Regions from separate parts of the Pseudazoarcus sp. NS20 genome, predicted to be linked through region 2. Evidence: riboswitches for the same ligand, from Rfam matches in the RefSeq annotation. Region 2 holds a riboswitch; each other region holds the start of a gene.

Region 1 (7,206 bases), on a different contig from region 2:
CACAGCGCCACGTATCACGACTCCTGTTCGGGCCTGCGCAGTCTGGGCGTCAAAGGCCAGCCACGCGCCTTGCTCGCCAAGATCGAAGGCCTCGCGCTGCGCGAGATGGCCGACACCGAGGTGTGCTGTGGCTTCGGCGGCACGTTTTGCGTCAAATACCCCGAGATCTCGACCAAGATGGTCGACGACAAGATCCGCAACGCGCTCGACACCGGCGCCGAGGTGCTGCTTGGCGGCGACCTCGGCTGCCTGATGAACATCGCCGGCCGCCTGCGCCGCATCAACGCTCCGATGCGCGTCTTCCACACCGCCGAGGTGCTGGCCGGCATGGCCAGCGGCCGCGGCATCGCAGGTGACGGCAAGGAGATCGACTGATGGAAATCCGCTCCCGCGAATTCCCCAAGCGCGCCGTCTTTGCCATTCACGACGCCAACCTGCAGCAGGCTCTGAACCGTGCGCGTGATGGCTTCATCGGCACCCGTGCGGCACGCGCGGCTGAACTGCCCGAGTTCGAGCAGTTGCGTGAAGAGGCCAAGAACCTCAAGAACCACATTCTCGAAAACCTCGACCATTACCTGGAGAAATACGAGGCAGCGGTCACCGCTGCAGGCGGCCATGTGCACTGGGCACGTGACGCCGCCGAGGCACGACGCATCATCCTCGACATCTGCAAGCGCCGTGAAGCCAAGACGGTGTGCAAGGGCAAGTCGATGGTGTCGGAAGAGATCGGCCTCAACGAGGCGCTGATCGACAACGGCATGGAGGTGGTCGAAACCGATCTGGGCGAATACATCATCCAGCTCGCCGGCGAGCCACCCTCGCACATCATTGCTCCGGCCGTGCACAAGACCAAGAAGCAGATCACCGAGCTCTTCGCGGCCTCGCACAACCTGCCGCCCAAGGACACCGTGCCCGACCTCGTCAACGAGGCGCGCGACATCCTGCGCAGCAAGTTCTTCCAGGCCGACATCGGCATCACCGGCGGCAACTTCATCATTGCCGAAACGGGCTCGTCGCTGATCGTTACCAACGAAGGCAACGGCGACCTCACGCAAACGCTCGGCAAGGTGCACATCGTCACCACCGGCATCGAGAAGGTCGTGCCCACGCTCGACGACGCGACGCTGCTGCTGCGCCTGCTGGCGCGCAGCGCCACCGGCCAGGAGACCGAGAGCTACACCACGCTGTCTACCGGCCCGCGCCGCCCGGAAGACATCGACGGCCCCGAGGAATACCACGTGGTGCTGGTCGACAACGGTCGCTCCAAGATGCTGGCCGGCAAGTTCCGCGAGATGCTGCGCTGCATCCGCTGCGGCGCGTGCATGAACCACTGCCCGGTGTATGGCTCGGTCGGTGGTCATGCCTACGGCTGGGTGTATCCCGGCCCGATGGGCTCGGTGCTCACCCCGCTCATCAAGGGCCTCGACAATTCCTACGACCTGCCCAACGCCTGCACCCTCAACGGTCGCTGCGGCTCGGTGTGCCCGGTCAAGATCCCGCTACCCGACCTGTTGCGCGAGCTGCGCCACCAGCAACATCAGCGCCAGATTTCGCCGCCAATGCAGCGCAACGCGCTGAAGCTGTGGCGCTTTGCCGCAACGCGCCCCAAGCTTTATCACTTCGGCGAACGCATCGCAGCGCGTCTGCTGGCCCTCACCGGCAAGCACGACCGCATCCAGAGCCTGCCCATGGCCGGCGGCTGGACGGATTCACGCGATCTGCCTGCACCGCCGGGCAAGACCTTCATTGATCAATGGAAAGCCCGCAGGGGGCAAAAATGACCGCTCGTGAAGCCATCCTGGGCTCGATCCACAGTGCACTCGGCCGGGGCCCGCTGGACGCCATGCAGCGCGCCACGCTCGACGCTCGCGTCCCGACCCACACCCGCCCCGCGCAAGACGAAGACCCCGTCGAGCGCTTCGTACGAAAGTTCGAAAGCCGTGCCGGCACCGTGGTGCGCGTCGCCGGCCGCAACGACGTAACGGCAGCCGTCGAGGCCTACCGAGCGGAGCACGAGCTGGGCAAAAAAGCCGCTGTCGGTGGCGCCTTGCGCGACCTCCGATGGCCAGCTGACTGGCAGGTCCATCACGGCGCCGCCGGCATCGAAGAAGCCCTCTCGGTGACCACCTGCTTCAGCGCCGTCGCCGAAACGGGCAGCCTGATCTTCGCTTCCGGACCGGACAACCCGATCACTCACAACTTCGTGCCAGACGACCACATCGTGGTGCTGGAACGAAGTCAGATCGTGGATTACTTCGAAGACACCTGGACGCTGCTGCGCCAGCGCGGTATGCCGCGTGCCACCAACATCGTCTCCGGGCCTTCACGCACGGCCGACGTCGAGCAGACCATTCAGCTCGGTGCGCACGGACCGCGGCGGGTGCACGTCATTCTGCTTGGCTAGAAGCGGCGGTCTCTTCCGCCATGAACGACAAAGGGCGCAGCGTTTTCCGCTGCGCCCTTTGTGCTTCCGGGCTGCATGCCGATGAATTCGGCATGCAGCCCGCTCAAAGCATCGCTTATATCTTCCCGAGCAACAGCAGGATCAGGATGACCACCACGACCAAGCCGAGGCCACCACTCGGGCCATAGCCCCAACCACGGCTATGCGGCCATGCCGGCAGGGCGCCGAGCAGCATGAGGATGAGGATGATCAGAAGAAGAGTGCCTATGGACATTTTGGGTCTCCAGAGTGAATTTCTTGGCGGCATCCGAGCCGCGGAATTTTCCGAGAGACATGGATAGCGACTCCGTGGGTGCAGGCGTTATCGATGGCAATCGGCACTGACTTGCTACGGATTCACGATGACACAAGGACGCTATTACATGTGCAAGTCGACTCGCCGGACGGGTATGCAAATGTGTCTTCGCCCGAACTTCGGCTGACACGTAAAACGCCCCTGATGCGCTCCGCAGCAGCAGGCGTACCCGCAACGCAGACTTCGCCGAAAGCCCAATAATTCCGGGCTTTTCCTCGTCCACACGACCCCACCTGCATGCCAAATGCCGCCACGCCACGCGTCGCTCCTTTTCCCTCCACGACCGAGGGCCTTGTCACCAACGCAGACAAAGTTAGGAACTTCCGGCTGCAACATCGCGCTGGAATACCCTCCAGCGACAAGCATCGGGCAAGCACTCGCGCGGCAGGACCGGATATCATTCACTCATTCCGAGGTTGCCCGCCGCTCACGCCGGGCATGAAAAGGGAATCCGGGAACAGGCCAGGCGCCTGCAAGCCGGAACTGCCCCCGCAACTGTATTCGGCGAATCGTGCGCCACGCAGCCACTGGTGTATTCCGGGAAGGCGGCGGACGATCAAGACCCGAGAGTCAGGAGACCTGCCCGGAACACTCTTCAATAACGTTCGGGCGGGGTGCCCCTGGCGAGAAGGCTGCGTTGTCACGTTTACGGGCGACGCGCGTTCCGTTTACGACTCCGCTTTTAACCGGAGCCGTTCATGCCTTCTCCTTTGACCCTGTCGCTGACCGATCTCGTGCTGCCGGACCAGTGCAATCATCACGGCACGCTGTTTGGCGGTGCGGCCCTGTCGATGCTCGACAAGTTCGCCTTCATCCTGGGCAGCAAGGCTTTGCGCGGCCCCTTGGTGACGGCATCGCTGCGGGAGTTGCAATTTCACGCTCCGGTGCCAGCAGGCAGTCTGACGGAATGCGTCGGGCACGTTACACGCGTCGGCGAGCGTTCGGTGACGGTGGATGCCCAGCTATTCGCTGAAGATCTGTTGAGCGGGGGACGCGTTTTGTGCCTGTCAGGCCAAGCCGTGATGGTCAGCAAAATCGCCCCGAACCCCGCGCCACCGGTGAAGCCGCAGCAAGACGGCTGCGTGCGCGTTGCCGAGGTGGTCTTTCCAGGCCACACCACGCATCGCGGCATCCTCCACGGCGGCCCGGCGATGGATTGGCTGGCGAAAGCCGGCTTTGCTGCGGCAACACGGCATGCACGTTGCGGTATCGTCATGGCCGCCAGCGAACGACTTGATTTTCTCGCCCCAGCCCACGCAGGCGAAGTCGTGGAGGTCGATGCGCGCGTCGTCAAAACCGGCCGCAGTTCCCTCACTGTCGAGGCACAAATGCATGCGGAAAAACCGGAAACCGGGGAACGACGTCACTGCACCTCTGCCAGCCTCGTTTTCGTTGCGATTGACGAGCAAGGCCGTTCAGTGCCGCTTCAGAACCAGTCCGCTGCTGCGCAGTGAAACGCCAGCGGATTGCGCACGCCGGGCTAGCGCGCCATCGGCCGCGAACTTACAACCTCGAACATTTTGACGACCTTCCAGAACCTCGTATCAGTCGCAGGTTTACTGGCCGCCACCGTGTCGCGGGTGCGACAGGGGTCTAGCGTGGCAACGCGCCACTCACTATAGTCAAACCATCCGACACAGCTGGGGAAAGTGCTTGTCGGCGGTGGCTACCGGTTGTCTCGGGTGGCCGCGTATTCTTCCCCAGGCATTCCAATCGATCGGGCTGCATAGCCCCAAAAGGAGAGATCATGAAGAACAAAACCTGGAAGCTCGTGCTGGCCATGCTGGCTGCTGCATTCGTTGTCGGTGGCTGCAACACCATCGAGGGGGCCGGCAAGGATCTCGAACGCGGCGGTGAAAAGATCCAGAAAGAAGCTCGCAAGTAACCAGGTCAGGCGCGGCACGCAATCTTCCTGCACATAACTCGCCGCACACCCTGCATTCAGGCCCGTGACTCTTCAACGAGCACGGGCCTGAAACATTAAGCAATCAGGCTTTACAGCGCGGACACTTTGCCGAGCCTACTCTTGCCGTCGTCGCCGCACGGCATTGGGCCATGCGCTTCGTATAGGAGGCTTTCGAATGGCCTTTCAACTAAGCACCCTGATTGCCCCGCTCCTGCTGGGCGGAACGCTGATTGCCACGTCTTTGCCCGCACTGGCAGATCACGACCATCGCCGCTACGGCTCACCCAAAGTGGAATACCACTATCACGACCACCGCGGCGGCAAGCACCACTACAACCGCGGCAAGCCCAAACATGTGAAGAAGCACCACAAGCATCACAAATCCGTGCGCGTGGTCGAACATCACCATTATCACTCTCCGCCGCGAGCGCGTTACTACGAACCGGGCGTGGTGGTGACCGTACCGCCGATCATCTTCAAGCTGAATTGATCGGGCCTCGCACCGCGTAAAACCAATAAAATTCACGCGGGAAATGAAAGTGACCCGGCCTTCTCAGGCCGGGTCACTTTCATTTCAACGACGAAACATTCCGTAGCGAGCTCTTACAGCCACGAAACGTGGGCTCCCCTACTGTTCACGACTGGGCAGGCGGCATTCGGCTGCTTTGGCCCGCCAAGGGAGGCTCTCATGAAAGCGATCGATTTTCGCCAAATGTTCGTGCCGCTTTTGCTCGGTGGTTCGCTGCTCGTTGCGTCGTTGCCGGTCATGGCCGAGCGCGGGCAAGGGCATGATGCGCCGCACCGCGACACGCAGCATTACGACCAACGCAAGAACAGTCACCATTACCATCGCAGCACGCCGTACTCGGGCAAGCACGATCATCAGCTGTCATACGGCGTCGTGCACCGGTATTACTTCCCGCCTGCTCCGATGTATGCCCCCCCGCCACGGATCGTGCATTACTACGAACCCGCGGTAGTGGTTCAATCGATGCAGAGCCCGCTCAGCCCTCGCTGAGCGCCCGATTGCGTTGGTGCTCTTCCGCAAAGCGGCGAGCGGCCGGCATGAAGTCGGCAAAGTCCGCTTCGAACCCATCGTATTCTTGAAACAGCACTGATCCGGCCCCGGCGAGCAGCCCGGGCCGGCTTAGCCGTTGCGACATCCGATCAAGCGCGTAGGCGATTGAGTCGGGTTCGCGATACGACGCCAGCCAGTCATCGGCAGTCATCCACGGCAGTATTCTCAGCAGGCGGGGCGGCAGTATCGCTCGGTGCTCCCCCAACAGCCGGTAGGCCTGCGCCGTGAATTCCTCCAGCACGATCTCTTCGAACTGCGGCCAGCGAAGGGCCAGAAAATGATCGAAAACCATATCGACGATGATGCCTGCGGCGCGCCTGCGCTCGGCTGGCACACGCTCGCAGGCGCGCCGAAACGCCGGATGCGTGTCGGCGAATGAGTCGATCGCCCGGTGCAGACGCACGCCTTCAGCGACAGGCTGAGGCAAGCCCGCCGGAAGCGGCCCTTTGACGAAATCGCCAATCAGGCCACCGAGACGGTCTGCCGTTGAATCACCCGCAAGCCATGCATGCGCCAGAAAGTTCACCGAGCGTCTCCCCCTTAATTAGCCTGACGCGCCAGCTTCGCCACTTCGGCGTGACGGAAGCAGCTCACCATGTGGTCGTTCACCATGCCCGTAGCCTGCATGTGGGCGTAACAGATCGTCGAGCCTACAAACTTGAAACCGCGCGCCTTGAGTGCTTTCGACATGGCATCGGACTCCGCGGTCATGGCGGGCACCTGCGACGAGACTTCCCATTGGTTCTGCCGCGGCTCGCCACCGACGAAGCTCCATAACAACTCGACCGGGTCCTCCCCGGCATCGCGTATCGCCAGCCAGCTTCGGGCATTCAGGATGGCCGCATCAACCTTGGCGCGGTTGCGGATGATGCCCGCATCGGAAAGCAGAGCAGCCTTCTTGGCGTCGTCGTAGCGTGCGATGCGCTCGGGGTCGAAGTTGTCGAAAACCTTGCGGTAATGCTCACGCTTGCGCAGCACCGTGATCCACGAAAGCCCTGCCTGCATTCCTTCGAGCAGCAAGAATTCGAACATCGTTCGCTCGTCGCGTACGGGCGCCCCCCACTCTGTATCGTGGTAAGCCAAGTACAGCGGATCGCTTCCAGGCCAACTGCAACGGACGATCTCGGGCATCGGGCGTACTCCATGAGGGACGGACGAAGCTCATTATCCGCCCGCACACACGGCAACGCGAAGCCCGCGCGTCCGGCACAGGTGCAAGCGAATGCACTAGAATTGCCCCCTTCGCTTTGCCATTCGGCGCCTTCATCATGCTCGACGAACCCATCGTTGCCGCCTCCACCATTGCATGGCTGGCCTTCGCCCTCGGGGTGATCTTCGGATACGCCGGCAACCGCTCGAATTTCTGCACCATGGGGGCGGTGTCCGATGTCGTGAACATGGGTGACTGGACACGCATGCGCATGTGGGCGCTGGCCGTCGGCGTGGCCATTCTGGGCACTAGC
Region 2 (7,206 bases):
GCCAGCTCGACCAGCGCAGCGGCCTTGGCGAGCAGCATCAACACCAGCCCGACTGCCCCGTAGGTGCCGATGCGTGAGTCTTTCATGATGGTGAGCACCTGCAGGCGCTCCCAGCCACCGCCGAGGCCGTCGCAGGCATCGGCCCAGCCGTCTTCGTGGAAGGCGCCGGTGAGGCGGATGGTGACGGCTATCGACAGCACCACCGCCAGCGTGGCCGGCAGCACCGTCAGTGCCAGCGCGGCGGCACTTGCGCCTGCCGCGCCCACCACCCAGCCGACCAGCGGGAAGTAACGCGCCGCGTGGTTGAGGCGCTCAGGTGACCACGGCACCCACGCCGGCACCGGAATGCGCGTGAAAAAGCCCATGGCTGTAAAGAACAGCTCCAGCTCTTCGCGCAGGCGCGGCGGCAGGTTCATGCGGGCGCCCGCCCGGATACGCCAGCCGACTCGAAGCTCGCCATGTCGCTCAGAAACGCCGTGGCGGCCTGCAGCAAGGGGAAAGCCAGCGCGGCGCCCGAGCCTTCGCCCAGGCGCATGTCGAGCTGCAGCAGCGGCTCGACATCAAGGTGTGCGAGTTGCGCGGCGTGGCCGGCTTCGTCGGAGCAGTGGGCGAACACGCAGTACTCGAGCACTTCGGGCACGATGCCCTGCGCGGCGAGCAAGGCGGCGGTGACGATGAAACCGTCCACCACGATCACCATGCGCTTTTCGGCCGCGCCGAGCATGGCGCCGGCCATCATCGCGATCTCGAAGCCGCCGTATTGCATCAGCGCCTCGTAAGCGTTGGACGGCCGGCCGCCGCGTGCCAGCGCCTGTTCGAGCAAGGTGAGCTTGCGCGCCACGCCGGCGTCATCCAGCCCTGCGCCGCGGCCGGTGACATCGGCCAGCGGCAGGCCGGTGAGGCAGCGCGTCAGCAACGAGGCCGAGGCGGTGTTGCCGATGCCCATTTCGCCCAGCCCGAGGGCGTTGCACCCGGCCGCGGCCGCGTCGTGCGCGAGTTGGCGGCCACGCTCGAGCGCGGCGTCCAGCGCGTCCGGCTCGATGGCGCGGGTTTCCAGGTAGTTGGCCGTTCCGTGGGCAATCTTGGCGTCTATCAGCCCTGCACGCGGCGCGAAGTCGTGCGCCACGCCGGCATCCACCACTGCCAGCTGCAGCCCGGCCAGGCGCGAAAACACGTTGATGGCTGCGCCGCCGGCCAGAAAGTTCTCCACCATCTGCCAGGTCACGTCTTGCGGGTAGGCAGAAATGCCGGCCTTGACCGCGCCGTGGTCGCCGGCGAAGACCAGCATGCGTGGCGCGTTCAAACATGGCTCGGTGGTGTTCTGGATCAGCCCGAGCTGCAGCGCCAGCGCCTCGAGGCGCCCGAGCGCGCCGAGCGGCTTGGTCTTGGCGTCGATGCGCGCCTGCAGGGTAGGGGCAAGGCGGCGGTCCAGCGGCAGGATTTCAAAGGGCATGGCGGGCAGTGAGCACGTGAAGCGGCGGATGTTAGCACTCGCCGCCGGCCTCTCACGACATGCGCGGGCTTGTCTCGCGGCCGGCAAGCGGAGTACAAGACGGGCTCTTCGAATCGGCCGCGCGCAAACAGACATGAGTGATCACCCCGACAAGCAACACGGCTTCAACGACGCAGAGCGCCATGGCGTGTATCGCGCCATTTTCGAGCGGCGCGACGTGCGCGCGCAGTTTCGCGCCGACCCGATCCCCGACGCGGTGCTGGCCCGCTTGCTGGCGGCGGCACACCACGCGCCTTCGGTGGGCTTCATGCAGCCGTGGGATTTCGTGGTGGTGTCCGACCGCGCCGTGCGCCAGCGCGTGAAGGCGGCGTTCGACCGCGAGAACGCCCGTGCCGCCACCTTGCACGAAGGTCAGCGCGGCGTGCTGTACCGCAGCCTCAAGCTCGAAGGCATTCTGGAAACGCCTTTCAACCTGTGCATCACCTGTGACCGCCAGCGCGGCGGGCCGCATGTGCTCGGGCGCAGCAGCATGCTCGACACCGACCTCTTCAGCACCTGCCTGGCGGTTCAGAACCTGTGGCTGGCAGCGCGCGCCGAGGGCGTGGGGGTGGGCTGGGTAAGCATCATCGACCCGGCCGAGCTTGCCGGTCTGTTGGGTCTGCCGGAGAGCGTCTATCCGCTTGCGTATTTGTGTCTGGGCTATGTCGATGAATTCCTCGACGAGCCGGAGCTGGCCCGCGCCGGCTGGCGCCAGCGTCTGGACCTGCGCTCGCTGGTGCATCGCGATGCGTGGGGCGGGCTGGCGGAAGAGGATTCGCTGCGTCACGCGCTGTCTGCGGAAACGACTTGCAATGCCTTGAAATAAGCCGTTTCCATGCCCACCTCTTGAACTCGCACTGGCCATCTCCACGTGCTGCTACGGACCCCCGCCTTGGGGGCGCCGACGTTTGTGAGTGTGGCAACAGAGCCGCATTAAGATCTTTCGTCGCCGATTCATTGAAACCCGTTAACGGATTCAGTAGGAGGTGAACAGGGTGTTAATGCACAACGCATCCCGTGGTTTTTCCCCGTCCGTGGCCGAGCGCCACGACCCGTACCCGACCCGTCTTTCTCGTCCGCCCGAGCGGCCGTGGCTGGAGCGCCACGAGCCGGTCGTGAAGGGGCGCGCAGGTGACGGACCCTTGAGCCTATCGCAGCTCGAAACGTTCGAGAAAAAAGGTTTTCTGTTCGAACCGCAGTTTCTTTCAAGCGATGAAATAGCGGAATTGAGTGCCGAACTGAACGTGCTGTTGGAGCGCCCCGAATTTCGTGGGCGCGACTTCAGCATCACCGAGCCGGAGCATCAGGAAATCCGTTCGCTGTTTGCGGTGCATTTCCTGTCGCAGCGCTTTGCGCGGCTGGCTGGTGACGAGCGCCTGACGTCTCGTGCGCGGCAGATTCTCGGCGGTGAACCGTATGTGCATCAGTCGCGCATCAACTACAAGCCCGGCTTCGAAGGCAAAGGCTTCAACTGGCATTCGGACTTCGAAACCTGGCACGCCGAGGACGGCATGCCGGCCATGCACGCGGTGAGTGCGTCGATCATCCTTACCGACAACCATCACTTCAACGGCCCGTTGATGCTGGTGCCCGGCTCACATCGCAGCTTCGTGCCGTGCGTGGGGCCAACACCGGAGGCCAATTACAAGCAGTCGCTGAAGGTGCAGCAAGTGGGGGTGCCGCCGCGCGAAGCGCTGCGCCGATTGATCGGGCATTCCGGCATCGAAGCGCCAACAGGGCCGGCAGGTGGTTTGCTGCTGTTCGACTGCAACACGCTCCACGGCTCCAACGCCAACATGTCGCCGGACCCGCGCAGCAACGTGTTCTTCGTCTACAACCGGCGAGACAACGCGTGCGATGAGCCCTACGCTGCTTCGCAGCGGCGGCCGCGCTTCCTGTCGCACGAGGCGGATGAGGTGTGGCGACCGTGGCCGGTGAAGGTGTGAGCCCTCACTGCCGGAAGATTCTCCGGCGACGAAAACTCACCCCTTCAGATGCAGCGGAAGGCCCGCCGCAATGAAACTCACCCGGTCGCAACGCTGCGCCACGGCCTGATTGAGCCAGCCGGCCTCATCGCGGAAACGCCGGCCGAGCGGGGTTTCGGGCACCAGGCCCAGCCCTGTCTCGTTGGCGACCAACAGCACGTTGCCGGGCAGGGTGGGCAGCAGTTCTAGCAGCTTGTTGCGCTCGCGCAACAGCATCTCCTCGCATTTCGGTGATGCGTCGCCAAGCAGATTGGCGAGCCACAGCGTGAGGCAATCGACCACCACCACCCGGCCTTTTTTGGCTTCGCGCAACAATGCATCGGCCAGGTGGAGCGGGGCTTCTTCCGTGCGCCATCCGGCAGGCCGGTCGGCCTGATGGCGGCGGATGCGCTCGGCCATTTCCGCGTCCAGGGGCTCTGCGGTAACGATGACGCAGACCGGCCCGCCATTGGCATATGCGAGTTGTTCGGCGTGGCGGCTTTTGCCCGAGCGGGCGCCACCCAAGATCAGATGAAGGCTCATTGGCGCGAAATATCCAGAGATGAATCAGGCTATCATGCGCGCTTCGCTCCGCAAGGGGCGATCGTGTTTCAGGTGCCCTAAGGCGATTCTCGCCCAGGGTTAAACGGGAAACAGGTGCGCGACGGAACCCCCGCCGCCAGGCCTGTGCTGCCCCCGCAACGGTAAGTGGAAGCAAAGCGCATCGAAAACGCCACTGGGCTCCGGCCCGGGAAGGCGATGCGCCGGTCGACGCAGTTTCGGCCAGCCCACGAGCCCGGATACCGGCCTCGGAACACAAATGGCGAAGTTCCGCGGGGTGGCGGCGCGACCTGTTTTTCACAGAGTCCCTTTTCTTTCCCTTCGTGGCTTCGAATTTGATTTCGGCATGGCCGGGCGGGGACGCGCGGCTGGCCGTCAGGGAGCCTGTCTCATGCATTTCAAAATTACAGCTACCGCGCTCGCGGTGGCTTCGGTGTTTCCGTTTTCTGTATTTGCGCAATCGGATGCGGGCGACGAGCTTCGTCCGGTGGTGGTTACCGCTACACGCCAAGCGCAGTCGGCCGACGAGGTGTTGTCTAGCGTCGATGTGGTGCAGCGCGAGGAGATTGAGCGCGCAGGTCAAACCACGTTGGTGCAGTTGCTGGCCAGCCGGCCCGGTGTGCAGGTTGCTGCGAATGGTGGTCCTGGCTCCACCAGCTCCGTATTCATTCGGGGCGCCAATTCGAATCACACGCTGGTGTTGGTGGACGGCATGAGGATTGGCTCCGCAACCAGCGGCTCGCCCACTCTTGAAATGGTTCCGCTTCAAATGGTAGAGCGCATCGAGATTCTGCGCGGCCCGGCAAGTGCACTCTACGGGGCCGATGCGTTGGGCGGGGTCATCAACATCATCACCCGTCGCAATACAGGCGATGGCATCACGCCGCGCGCCCGGATCGGTGCCGGCAGTCGCGATACCTACAGCGCTAGCGCAGGTATCTCGGGCGCTAAAGGCGCGCTTCGCTACCAATTTGACGTCGGCCATGATCGTACGCGTGCTTTCGATGCCCAGCCGCTGGTGTCGAATGGCACCAACAGCGATCGTGACGGCTTCCGTAATGATTACGCCAACGGCTCCCTCTCACTGGGGTTCCGTGAGCGCGATGAGGTCGGCTTCTCGTTTTTCCACTCAGAGGGGCGCAATCACTATGACAGCGCATTCGCCACCTATGATTCATATTCCGACAAGCGGGCGGAATCGTTCGGCGTGCACATGCGAAACGAGCTTCGCCCCGGCTGGGTCAGCACGCTGCGCTTGAGCCAGAGCAAAGACATCTCTCATTCGTACAATCCGGCTGCCGCATCGCGCTATGACGAATTCGACACGCGTCAGCGCCAGATAGGATGGCAGCACGACATCGCCTTCGCAGGGGGCACGCTGCTCGCGGCCGTCGAGAAGCTCAAGCAGGATGTAGACAGCACGGTTAATTACGATGAAGGCAGCCGCACGCTTGACTCGCTTTTGGTCGGGTGGGGCGGAGCGTTTGGCGAGCACGATGTGCAGTTCAATGCGCGTCGTGACCGCAGCAGTCAGTTCGGTGGCGAGAACACCGGTTCGGCGGCTTGGGGCTACCGCTTCGCGCCTGAATGGCGTGTGCGTGCCAGCCTTGGTACAGGCTTCCGTGTGCCTAGCTTCAACCAGCTTTATTATCCCGGCTTCGGCAATCCCGACTTGAAGCCAGAGCAGTCCTTGAGCCGCGAGGTCGGGGTGGTTTTCGAGCGAGGTGTGAGCAGCGTCAGCACGACTTATTACAACAATCGTGTGCGCAATCTCATCGTTGGTAGCGGAGCCACCGCCACCAACGTTGGCAAAGCGAAGCTCGAAGGTATGGAGGTCGGGTTAAGCACGATATTGGCCGGCTTCAATCTGCGTGCGAGCTACGATTATCTGCGAGCTCTGAACCTTGATACGGGGGATCGCCTAATCCGTCGCGCTCGCCATTCCGGGTCGCTGGCGCTCGATCGCAGTGCTGGCAAGTGGCTGTATGGCATTGAGTGGCGCGGTCAGGGAAGACGTGGTGATACGGTGTTCGGTGTAGGAGAAGTCACAATGCAAGGCTACGGCGTCACCAACCTGTATGCGCATTACTCGCTCACGCCTGACTGGAGACTTGAAATGCGCCTGAACAACGCCCTCGATAAGCGTTATCAGACCGCCAACGGCTATGCCACCGAGCGCCTGAGCGCATTCGTGGCGGTGCGTTACGCGCCGCGCTGACTGGAGAAGCATGGCGCCCCTGAGTAATCACGCGGCTCACAACGGTTTGGCCGTCGAGCGTCGTCGCATCGGCGGCTGGCTGCTGTTGTTTGTGCTTGGGGCGCCCCTGTCATTGTTGTTGGCCTTGCTGGCCGGGTCGCTCAACGTGTCGCTGCGAGAAGTGCTGCTGGCCTTGAGCGGCGGAGACGCCGGTATGGCTGGCGACATCGTGCGCACTCTGCGTCTGCCTCGCGCTATCGCCGTCTTCGCCTGCGGCGGCTTGCTGGCGCTGGCTGGGGCGTTGATGCAGGTCTTGCTGCGCAACCCCTTGGCCGACCCCTACATTCTCGGTGTTTCCGGCGGCGCGGCGGTGGGCGCGCTGTTCGCGATGATGATCGGCCTCGCGCCGTGGATGGTCGATGGTGCGGCCTTTGCCGGGGCGCTGGGGGCGATGCTGCTGGTGTTCGGGCTGGCGCATGGGGATGGGTCGTGGACGCAGACGCGTTTGTTGCTCACGGGCGTGGTTGTGGCGGCCGGTTGTGGCGCGCTGGTGTCGCTGATGTTGTCGCTGGCCACGGACACTCGCGTGTTCTCGATGCTCTTCTGGCTGATGGGCGACGCCAGCGGTGCCACACAGCCGTGGCCGGCATTGATTGTGTTGGGCTTGGCGTTGGTTGTGCTGGCGCCGTTCGCGCGTGATCTCAACGTGCTGTCGCGGGGTGAGGATGGTGCGCGGGCGCTGGGCGTGGATGTGCGCATGCTGCGTTATCTGTTGTACGCGCTGGCGTCCTTGCTGACTGCCGTGTCGGTGACGCTGATCGGTTCAGTCGGCTTTGTCGGCCTGATCGTGCCGCACCTGGTACGCCTCGTCATCGGCAACGACCAGCGCGTGTTGTTGCCCGCAGCGGCGCTGGCCGGTGGCACGTTGCTGACCATCGCGGATACCGCCGCGCGCACGGTGATGGCACCCATTCAATTGCCGGTGGGCGTGC
Region 3 (7,206 bases), on a different contig from region 2:
CCCAGCGACTCCACGATGTACTGGTAGGCGTGGGTGTGGATGGCCTCTTCAAAGGCTTGGCGCAGCAGGTACTGGCGGCACTCGGGCGCGGTGATGTGGCGGTAGGTGCCGAGCACGATGTTGTTGGCCGCCAGCGAATCGGCGGTGACGAAGAAGCCGAGGTTGCGCTTGACGATCAGGCGCTCGTCGGCGGACAGCGCGTTCGGGTCTTTCCACTGCGCGATGTCGCGCTGCATGGAAACCTCTTGCGGCATCCAGTGGTTGGCGCAGCCTGCCAGATACTTCTCCCACGCCCAGTGGTACTTGAACGGCACGAGCTGGTTCACGTCGGTGGCGCCGTTGATGGCGCGCTTGTCGGAGGCCCGCACGCGCTGGCTTTCGGCTGCGGCAGCCGTCGCCTGCGTGTTGGAAGAGGCCGGTTTAGGGGTTTGCGGAGCGGCAGGCGCGGCGGCGATGTTGTCGTCGAAATCGAGCATGTGAATTCCTTGTATTAGGAGCGATGACCCGCAGCGGCAGCATTGGCTGCCGCTGCGGGCACGCGGATTTACTGGCAGGCCTCGCAATCGGGGTCGTCGATGGCGCAGAACTTCGGCTCACCGGCCTGCGCCGTGGCCACGGCCGCGACGGTAGCGGCCACGGCGTTCAGCTCACCGCCGCTGCCGGTGGACTTCTCGGCCGAGGTGGCGCCCAGCGAGCGCAGGTAGTAGGTGGTTTTCAGGCCGCGGTTCCACGCCAGCATGTAGGTGTCGTGCAGCTTCTTGCCCGAGGCTCCGGCCACGTAGATGTTCAGCGACTGGGCCTGGTCGATCCACTTCTGACGACGCGCCGCGGCTTCCACCAGCCATGCCGGGTCAAGCTCGAAGGCGGTGGCGTAGAGGCGCTTGATGTCGTCGGGAATGCGGTCGATTTTGGCCAGCACGCCGTCGTAGTACTTGAGGTCGGAGATCATCACCTCGTCCCACAGGCCGCGCGCCTTGAGCTCGGCCACCAACGACTCGTTCACCACGGTGAATTCGCCCGACAGGTTCGACTTCACGTACAGGTTGCGGTACTCCGGCTCAATGCTGGCCGACACGCCGACGATGTTGGCGATGGTCGCCGTAGGCGCGATGGCGATGCAGTTGGAGTTGCGCATGCCGTGTTGCGCGATGCGCGCACGCAGGCCGTCCCAATCCAGCGTGCTGGAGCGATCCAGCTCGACCGGCACGCCGCGCTCGCGCTCGAGCAGATCGACGGTGTCGAGCGGCAGGATGCCGCGGTCCCACAGACTGCCGCGGAAGGTCGAATACGTGCCGCGCTCGCGCGCCAGCTCGTTCGAAGCGCTATAGGCCTGGTAGGCAATGGCCTCCATGGCGCGGTCGGCGAACTCCACCGCTTCCTGCGAAGCGTAGGCCATGCCGAGTTTGTGCAGGCAATCCTGGAAACCCATGATGCCCATGCCGACGGGGCGGTGACGCAGGTTGGAGTTGCGCGCCTTGCCGACCGCGTAGAAGTTGATGTCGATGACGTTGTCGAGCATGCGCATCGCCGTCTTCACGGTGCGCGCCAGCTTCTCCTGGTCGAGCTGGCCGTCCTTCAAGTGAGCCAGCATGTTCACCGAGCCGAGGTTGCACACGGCGATCTCGGTGTCGGAGGTGTTGAGGGTGATCTCGGTGCACAGGTTGGAGCTATGCACCACGCCCACGTGCTGCTGCGGCGAGCGCAGGTTGCACGGGTCCTTGAAGGTGATCCACGGGTGGCCGGTCTCGAACAGCATCGACAGCATGCGGCGCCACAGTTGCACCGCCGAAAGACGCTTGAACAGACGGATTTCGCCGGCGTCGGCCTTCTTCTCGTAGGCCACGTAGGCCGCTTCGAATTTCTCGCCGAACAGGTCGTGCAGATCGGGCGTGTCGGCCGGCGAGAACAGCGTCCATTCGCCGTCTTCGCGCACGCGCTTCATGAACAGGTCGGGAATCCAGTGCGCGGTGTTCATGTCGTGGGTACGACGGCGGTCGTCCCCGGTGTTCTTGCGCAGGTCGAGGAATTCCTCGATGTCGAGGTGCCAGGTTTCGAGATAACCGCACACCGCGCCCTTGCGCTTGCCGCCCTGGTTCACCGCCACGGCGGTGTCGTTCACCACCTTGAGGAAGGGGATCACGCCCTGGCTCTTGCCGTTGGTGCCCTTGATGCGGCTGCCCAGCGAGCGCACCGGCGTCCAGTCGTTGCCCAGACCGCCGGCAAACTTCTGCAGCATGGCGTTTTCCTTGATGGCCTGGAAGATGCCGTCGAGGTCATCCGACACGGTGGTGAGATAGCACGACGACAGCTGCGAGTGCATGGTGCCGGCGTTGAACAGCGTTGGCGTGGAGCTCATGAAGTCGAAGCGCGACAGCACTTCGTAGAACTCGATGGCGCGCGTTTCACGGTCGATCTCGTTGATCGCCAGACCCATCGCGACGCGCATGAAGAAGCACTGCGGCAGCTCGATGCGGCGCTCGTCGATGTGCAGGAAGTAGCGGTCGTACAGCGTCTGCAGGCCGAGGTAGCCGAACTGCAGATCGCGCGAAGCGTCCAGCGCAGCCGAAATGCGCGCCAGATCGAACTGCGCCAGTCGCGGATCAAGCAAGCCCGCCTCAATGCCGATCTTCACGTACGCCGGGAAGGCATCGGCGTAACGCGCGGCCATGTCGCCCTGAGCCACTTCCTCGCCCAGCACTTCGAGGCGGATCTGGTGCAGTTGCAGGCGCGCAGTAACGTAGTTGTAGCCCGGCTCGCGCTCGATCAGCGCGCGCGCGGCCAGCACCAGCGCCTTGTGCACTTCGCCCAGCGGAATGCCGTCATACAGGTCGCGCATGGCGGCATCCACCACCGGCGCAGCAGCGACATCGGCCAGACCAGTGCAAGCCGCCTCCACGATGTCGACCAGCCGCGCACGCTCCAGCGGTTCACGCCGGCCGTCCACCTCAACATGCAATTCCGGCGCACTGCGCGGCGCTTCGGCCGCACGCTCGGCGGCGCGCTTCTCGCGGTACAGCACATAGGCGCGCGCCACTTCCTGCTCGCCGCCGCGCATCAATGCCAGCTCGACCTGATCCTGAATGTCTTCGATGTGAATGGTGCCGCCCTCGGGCTTGCGGCGCGCCAGCGCGGCCACCACCACCTCGGTGAGCTTGCCGACGACGTCACGCACGCGCGCCGATTCGGCGCCCTGCTGGCCTTTCACGGCCAGGAAGGCCTTGGTCATGGCAACGGCAATCTTGCCGGGATGGAAGTCGACCACCGAACCATTGCGGCGGATGACCTTGAACGGGGGCAGGGAGAGATCTAGCTGAGGGCGGTCCATGAGAGCTCCTGGGAACGTGCGCGGGGAGCTCCGGACAGTCGTGCGCAGACACCCGACCCGACGGCCCGGCTCACGACAAACGGAAAGACAAGTGAAATGGTGGAAACCATGCCTCTCGCCAGGGGCACCCCGCCCCGATTGCGTTAAAGGAAATTGGCAGCACGGCAGGTCTCCTGACTTCCGGGTCCTGATCTGTCGCCGGCCTTCCCGGGGTGCACCGAAATGCAGGGCCCAGTGGCATGGGGAGGCGACAGACTCGCCGGTTACAGTTGCGGGGGCAGTTCCGGAATTGAACCGGATTCCCTTTTCATGCCCGGTCGTGAAACGCGGGCAACCGTGAAGCTGGATTGGATTCTGGTGGGTGGCGGGTAGTAGGTCAAGTGCTTTTACACACTACCCCTAGTAGGTCGTCTGCGAAAACCTACTACATGCTGCGACCAAAGCTGCCGTCGCTGCGGATGCGCCCGATGCGCATCACTTCCGGCACGCGGCGCACCGAACGCATCACAGAGGCAAGCTGCATGCGGTCGTGCACCTGGATGGTGAGGTTGAGGGCGATGTACACGCCCTGCTCGTTGTCCATGGTGACGTTCTGGATGTTGCAGTTCTCTTCCGCGATGGCGCTGGCAACGCGCGCCAGCACGCCACGCCCTTCGCGCGTGATGACCTTGAGTGTGACCTCGAAGGCGCGCTCGTGCGCGGGCTCCCACTCGACATCCACCCAGCGCCCGCGATCGCCGCGCACCTTGGCCACGGCCGTGCAGTCGTGGCGGTGCACTTCCAGGCCCTTGCCTTTGCGGATGACGCCGATGATGGGGTCTCCCGGGATCGGCTGGCAGCAGCTGCCGAACTGCACAGCAAGGCCCTCGCTGCCGCTGATGTGGATCGGCGACATGGACTTGGGCTTGATGACGTCCGGCCGACCGGATTCCTGCTCCTGCGCCTGCACCAGACGGCGCGCCACGATCACCGGCAGGCGCTTGCCCAGACCGATCTCGGAGAACACCTCTTTCTTGCTCTTCACGCCGCGATCTTTCAGGAAGCGGTCCCACGCGAAGGTGCTGATCTGCCCCAGCGCCAGACCATGCGGGCGCAGCGCCTGATTGAGCAGACGCTCGCCCAGCGACACGGACTCTTCGTTCTGCGCGTTCTTGAGGAAGTGGCGAATCTGCGCACGCGCCTTGCCGGTGCGCACATACGACAGCCACGCCGGGTTGGGGTTGGCGTGGGCGGCGGTAATGATCTCGACCTGATCGCCGTTGCGCAGCTCGGTGCGCAGCGGCATCAGGTCGGCGTTGATGCGGCAGGCCACGCAGCGGTTGCCGATGTCGGTGTGCACCGCATAGGCAAAATCGACCGGCGTGGAGCCGCGCGGCATCGACAGGATCTTGCCCTGCGGCGTGAATACATAGACCTCGCTGGGGAACAGGTCGATCTTGACGTGCTCGAGGAACTCCGTGGCCTCGGCGGAGGTGTGCTGCAGTTCGAGCAGCGACTGCACCCAGTTGTGGGTGCGCTGCTCGAGCTCGGTGAGGGTCTTCTCGTCGTCCTTGTACAGCCAGTGCGAGGCCACGCCGGCGTCGGCGATGTGGTGCATCTCGGCCGTGCGCACCTGAATCTCGATCGGCGTGCCGAAGGGGCCGATCAGCGTGGTGTGCAGCGACTGGTAGCCGTTCGCCTTGGGAATGGCGATGTAATCCTTGAACTTGCCCGGCACCGGCTTGTAGAGCGAATGCAGCGCGCCGATGGCGACGTAGCACGTCGGCACGTCGGGCACGATGACGCGGAAGCCGTAGATGTCGAGCACCTGCGAGAACGACAGGCTCTTCTCGACCATCTTGCGGTAGATCGAGAACAGGTTCTTTTCGCGGCCGAAGATGTCGGCGGCGATGCCCCACTGCGGCAGGCGCTCTTCAAGCGCCTTGAGCACCTTGCCCACCACCTCGCGACGGTTGCCGCGGGCGGCCTTGACGGCGCGCGACAGCACGGCGAAACGCAGCGGGTACTTGTGCTCGAACGACAACTCCTGCAACTCGCGGTAAAGCGTGTTGAGGCCCAGGCGGTTGGCGATGGGCGCGTAGATGTCGAGCGTTTCGGTGGCGATGCGGCGACGCTTGTCGGGGCGCACGTGATCGAGCGTGCGCATGTTGTGCAGGCGGTCGGCCAGCTTGATCAGGATCACCCGCAAGTCGTTGGCCATGGCCAGCAGCATCTTGCGGAAATTTTCGGCCTGCGCTTCCTTGCGCGAGCGGAATTCGACCTTGTCGAGCTTGGAAAGCCCGTCCACCAACTCGGCGGAGACCTTGCCGAAACGCTCGGAGATCTCCTGCTTGGAAATGTGGGTGTCCTCCATGACGTCATGGAGGAGCGCGGCGATCAGCGCCTGCGAGTCGAGGCGCCAGTCGGCAATGATGTCGGCAACGGCAACCGGGTGCGAGATATACGGGTCGCCACTGCTGCGGAATTGCCCGTGATGGGCGTCGGCCGAGAAGTGGTAGGCGGTCTCGATGAGACCGATGTCCTCAGGCTTGAGATAGACCTCGAGCTTGGCCTTGAGGCGACCGAAGTCGAGCGACAGCACGCTCGAAGTTGGCGGGCTGAAGGGCTCTTTGGGTGGGGAGTTGGTGTCGGTCGCAATCGCCATGCTGGCTAGCCCTCCGACACCGGCGCCGGGCATGCACACGCCTCCGGCAGTTCGCTCCGGAAGCGCACTCTACAAGCCGTCAGTGCACGCCCTTTCTTCAAACGCCCTCCCCGGCAGTTCAGGCCTGGCCGCGGTTCAGCACCTCAAGCCCGACCTTGCCGTCCGCGATTTCGCGCAGCGCGACAACCGTGGGCTTTTCCTTGCCGTACTTCTCGGCCTCGATCATCGGCGTGGCGCCCACCGTGAGCTGGCGCGCACGGTACGTGGCAGCCAGCGTGAGCTGGAAGCGGTTCGGAATCAGCTTAAGACAATCTTCAACGGTAATGCGGGCCATGGCTCAATCCTGCTCAAGAAATTCAAGGTAATGCGAATGCCGCGCACGCTGCCGCGAATAACGCAGCCGCGAGGCGCGGACGATTGCCACGAGGTCGCCGATGGCGTCCTCCAGCACGTCATTCAGTATAACGTAGTCAAACTCCCCCACATGGCGCATCTCGCCGCGAGCGCCCAGCAAACGGCGCGAAATCACGTCATCGCTGTCAGTACCACGCCCGCGCAGACGCTGCTCCAGCACCTCGAACGATGGCGGCAGCACGAACACCCCCACCGCCTCGGGAAAGCTCTTGCGCACCTGCTGCGCGCCCTGCCAGTCGATCTCCAGCAGGATATCGCTGTCGGCTTCGATCTGCTCGCGAATCCAGACCTTCGAGGTGCCGTAATAATTGCCGTGCACTTCGGCCCATTCCAGAAACTCGCCGCGATCGCGCAGGCTTCGGAAGGTGTCGATATCGACGAAGTGGTAATGGCGACCGTTCTCTTCGCCCTCGCGCGGCGCGCGAGTGGTGTAGGAGACGGACAGCCGTACCTGCGAGTCGCGCGTCAACAAACCGCCGACCAGCGTCGTCTTGCCCGCGCCCGAAGGGGCCGTGATGATGATCAGTGTGCCTGCCATGCGCTGTCTCCCGGCCTCATTCGATGTTCTGGACCTGCTCGCGCATCTGCTCGATCAGCACTTTCATTTCCATCGCGATGCTGCTGATGTCGCCGGCCGCGGATTTGGACGCCAGCGTGTTGGCCTCGCGGTTGAGTTCCTGCATCAGGAAGTCGAGCCGCTTGCCGGCCTGACCGCCGGTATCGAGGATGCGCTCGACCTCGTCGAGGTGGGCCACGAGACGATTGAGTTCTTCATCCACATCCACGCGCTGCGCGAACACCGCGACTTCCTGACGAATGCGAT

What was found. Region 2 has a riboswitch for cobalamin ahead of AC6H0W_RS11890 (TonB-dependent receptor domain-containing protein). Riboswitches for the same ligand answer to the same signal wherever they lie in the genome.
Region 1: it holds a riboswitch for cobalamin, as region 2 does, so the genes downstream of both, AC6H0W_RS00775 (acyl-CoA thioesterase) here and AC6H0W_RS11890 (TonB-dependent receptor domain-containing protein) in region 2, are expected to answer to the same signal.
Region 3: it holds a riboswitch for cobalamin, as region 2 does, so the genes downstream of both, AC6H0W_RS01920 (ribonucleoside-diphosphate reductase subunit alpha) here and AC6H0W_RS11890 (TonB-dependent receptor domain-containing protein) in region 2, are expected to answer to the same signal.

What each region holds. Positions count from the first base shown of each region.
Region 1 covers NZ_BAAKIY010000001.1:163,260-170,465, forward strand. Annotated here, with positions in the region: gene AC6H0W_RS00755 ((Fe-S)-binding protein) at 1-375, shown strand, start outside; gene AC6H0W_RS00760 (LutB/LldF family L-lactate oxidation iron-sulfur protein) at 375-1,781, shown strand; gene AC6H0W_RS00765 (LutC/YkgG family protein) at 1,778-2,404, shown strand; gene AC6H0W_RS00770 (DUF3309 family protein) at 2,520-2,678, opposite strand; cobalamin riboswitch at 3,155-3,360, shown strand; gene AC6H0W_RS00775 (acyl-CoA thioesterase) at 3,458-4,213, shown strand; gene AC6H0W_RS00780 (entericidin A/B family lipoprotein) at 4,507-4,644, shown strand; gene AC6H0W_RS00785 (hypothetical protein) at 4,841-5,155, shown strand; gene AC6H0W_RS00790 (hypothetical protein) at 5,354-5,683, shown strand; gene AC6H0W_RS00795 (acyl carrier protein phosphodiesterase) at 5,670-6,269, opposite strand; gene AC6H0W_RS00800 (DNA-3-methyladenine glycosylase I) at 6,284-6,874, opposite strand; gene AC6H0W_RS00805 (YeeE/YedE family protein) at 7,012-7,206, shown strand, end outside.
Region 2 covers NZ_BAAKIY010000004.1:35,527-42,732, forward strand. Annotated here, with positions in the region: gene AC6H0W_RS11865 (adenosylcobinamide-GDP ribazoletransferase) at 1-398, opposite strand, end outside; gene cobT (nicotinate-nucleotide--dimethylbenzimidazole phosphoribosyltransferase) at 413-1,453, opposite strand; gene bluB (5,6-dimethylbenzimidazole synthase) at 1,587-2,318, shown strand; gene thpD (ectoine hydroxylase) at 2,494-3,438, shown strand; gene cobU (bifunctional adenosylcobinamide kinase/adenosylcobinamide-phosphate guanylyltransferase) at 3,475-3,999, opposite strand; cobalamin riboswitch at 4,053-4,283, shown strand; gene AC6H0W_RS11890 (TonB-dependent receptor domain-containing protein) at 4,277-6,235, shown strand; gene AC6H0W_RS11895 (FecCD family ABC transporter permease) at 6,246-7,206, shown strand, end outside.
Region 3 covers NZ_BAAKIY010000001.1:389,432-396,637, forward strand. Annotated here, with positions in the region: gene AC6H0W_RS01915 (ribonucleotide-diphosphate reductase subunit beta) at 1-476, opposite strand, end outside; gene AC6H0W_RS01920 (ribonucleoside-diphosphate reductase subunit alpha) at 545-3,325, opposite strand; cobalamin riboswitch at 3,472-3,679, opposite strand; gene AC6H0W_RS01925 (RelA/SpoT family protein) at 3,750-5,969, opposite strand; gene rpoZ (DNA-directed RNA polymerase subunit omega) at 6,088-6,303, opposite strand; gene gmk (guanylate kinase) at 6,307-6,921, opposite strand; gene AC6H0W_RS01940 (YicC/YloC family endoribonuclease) at 6,938-7,206, opposite strand, start outside.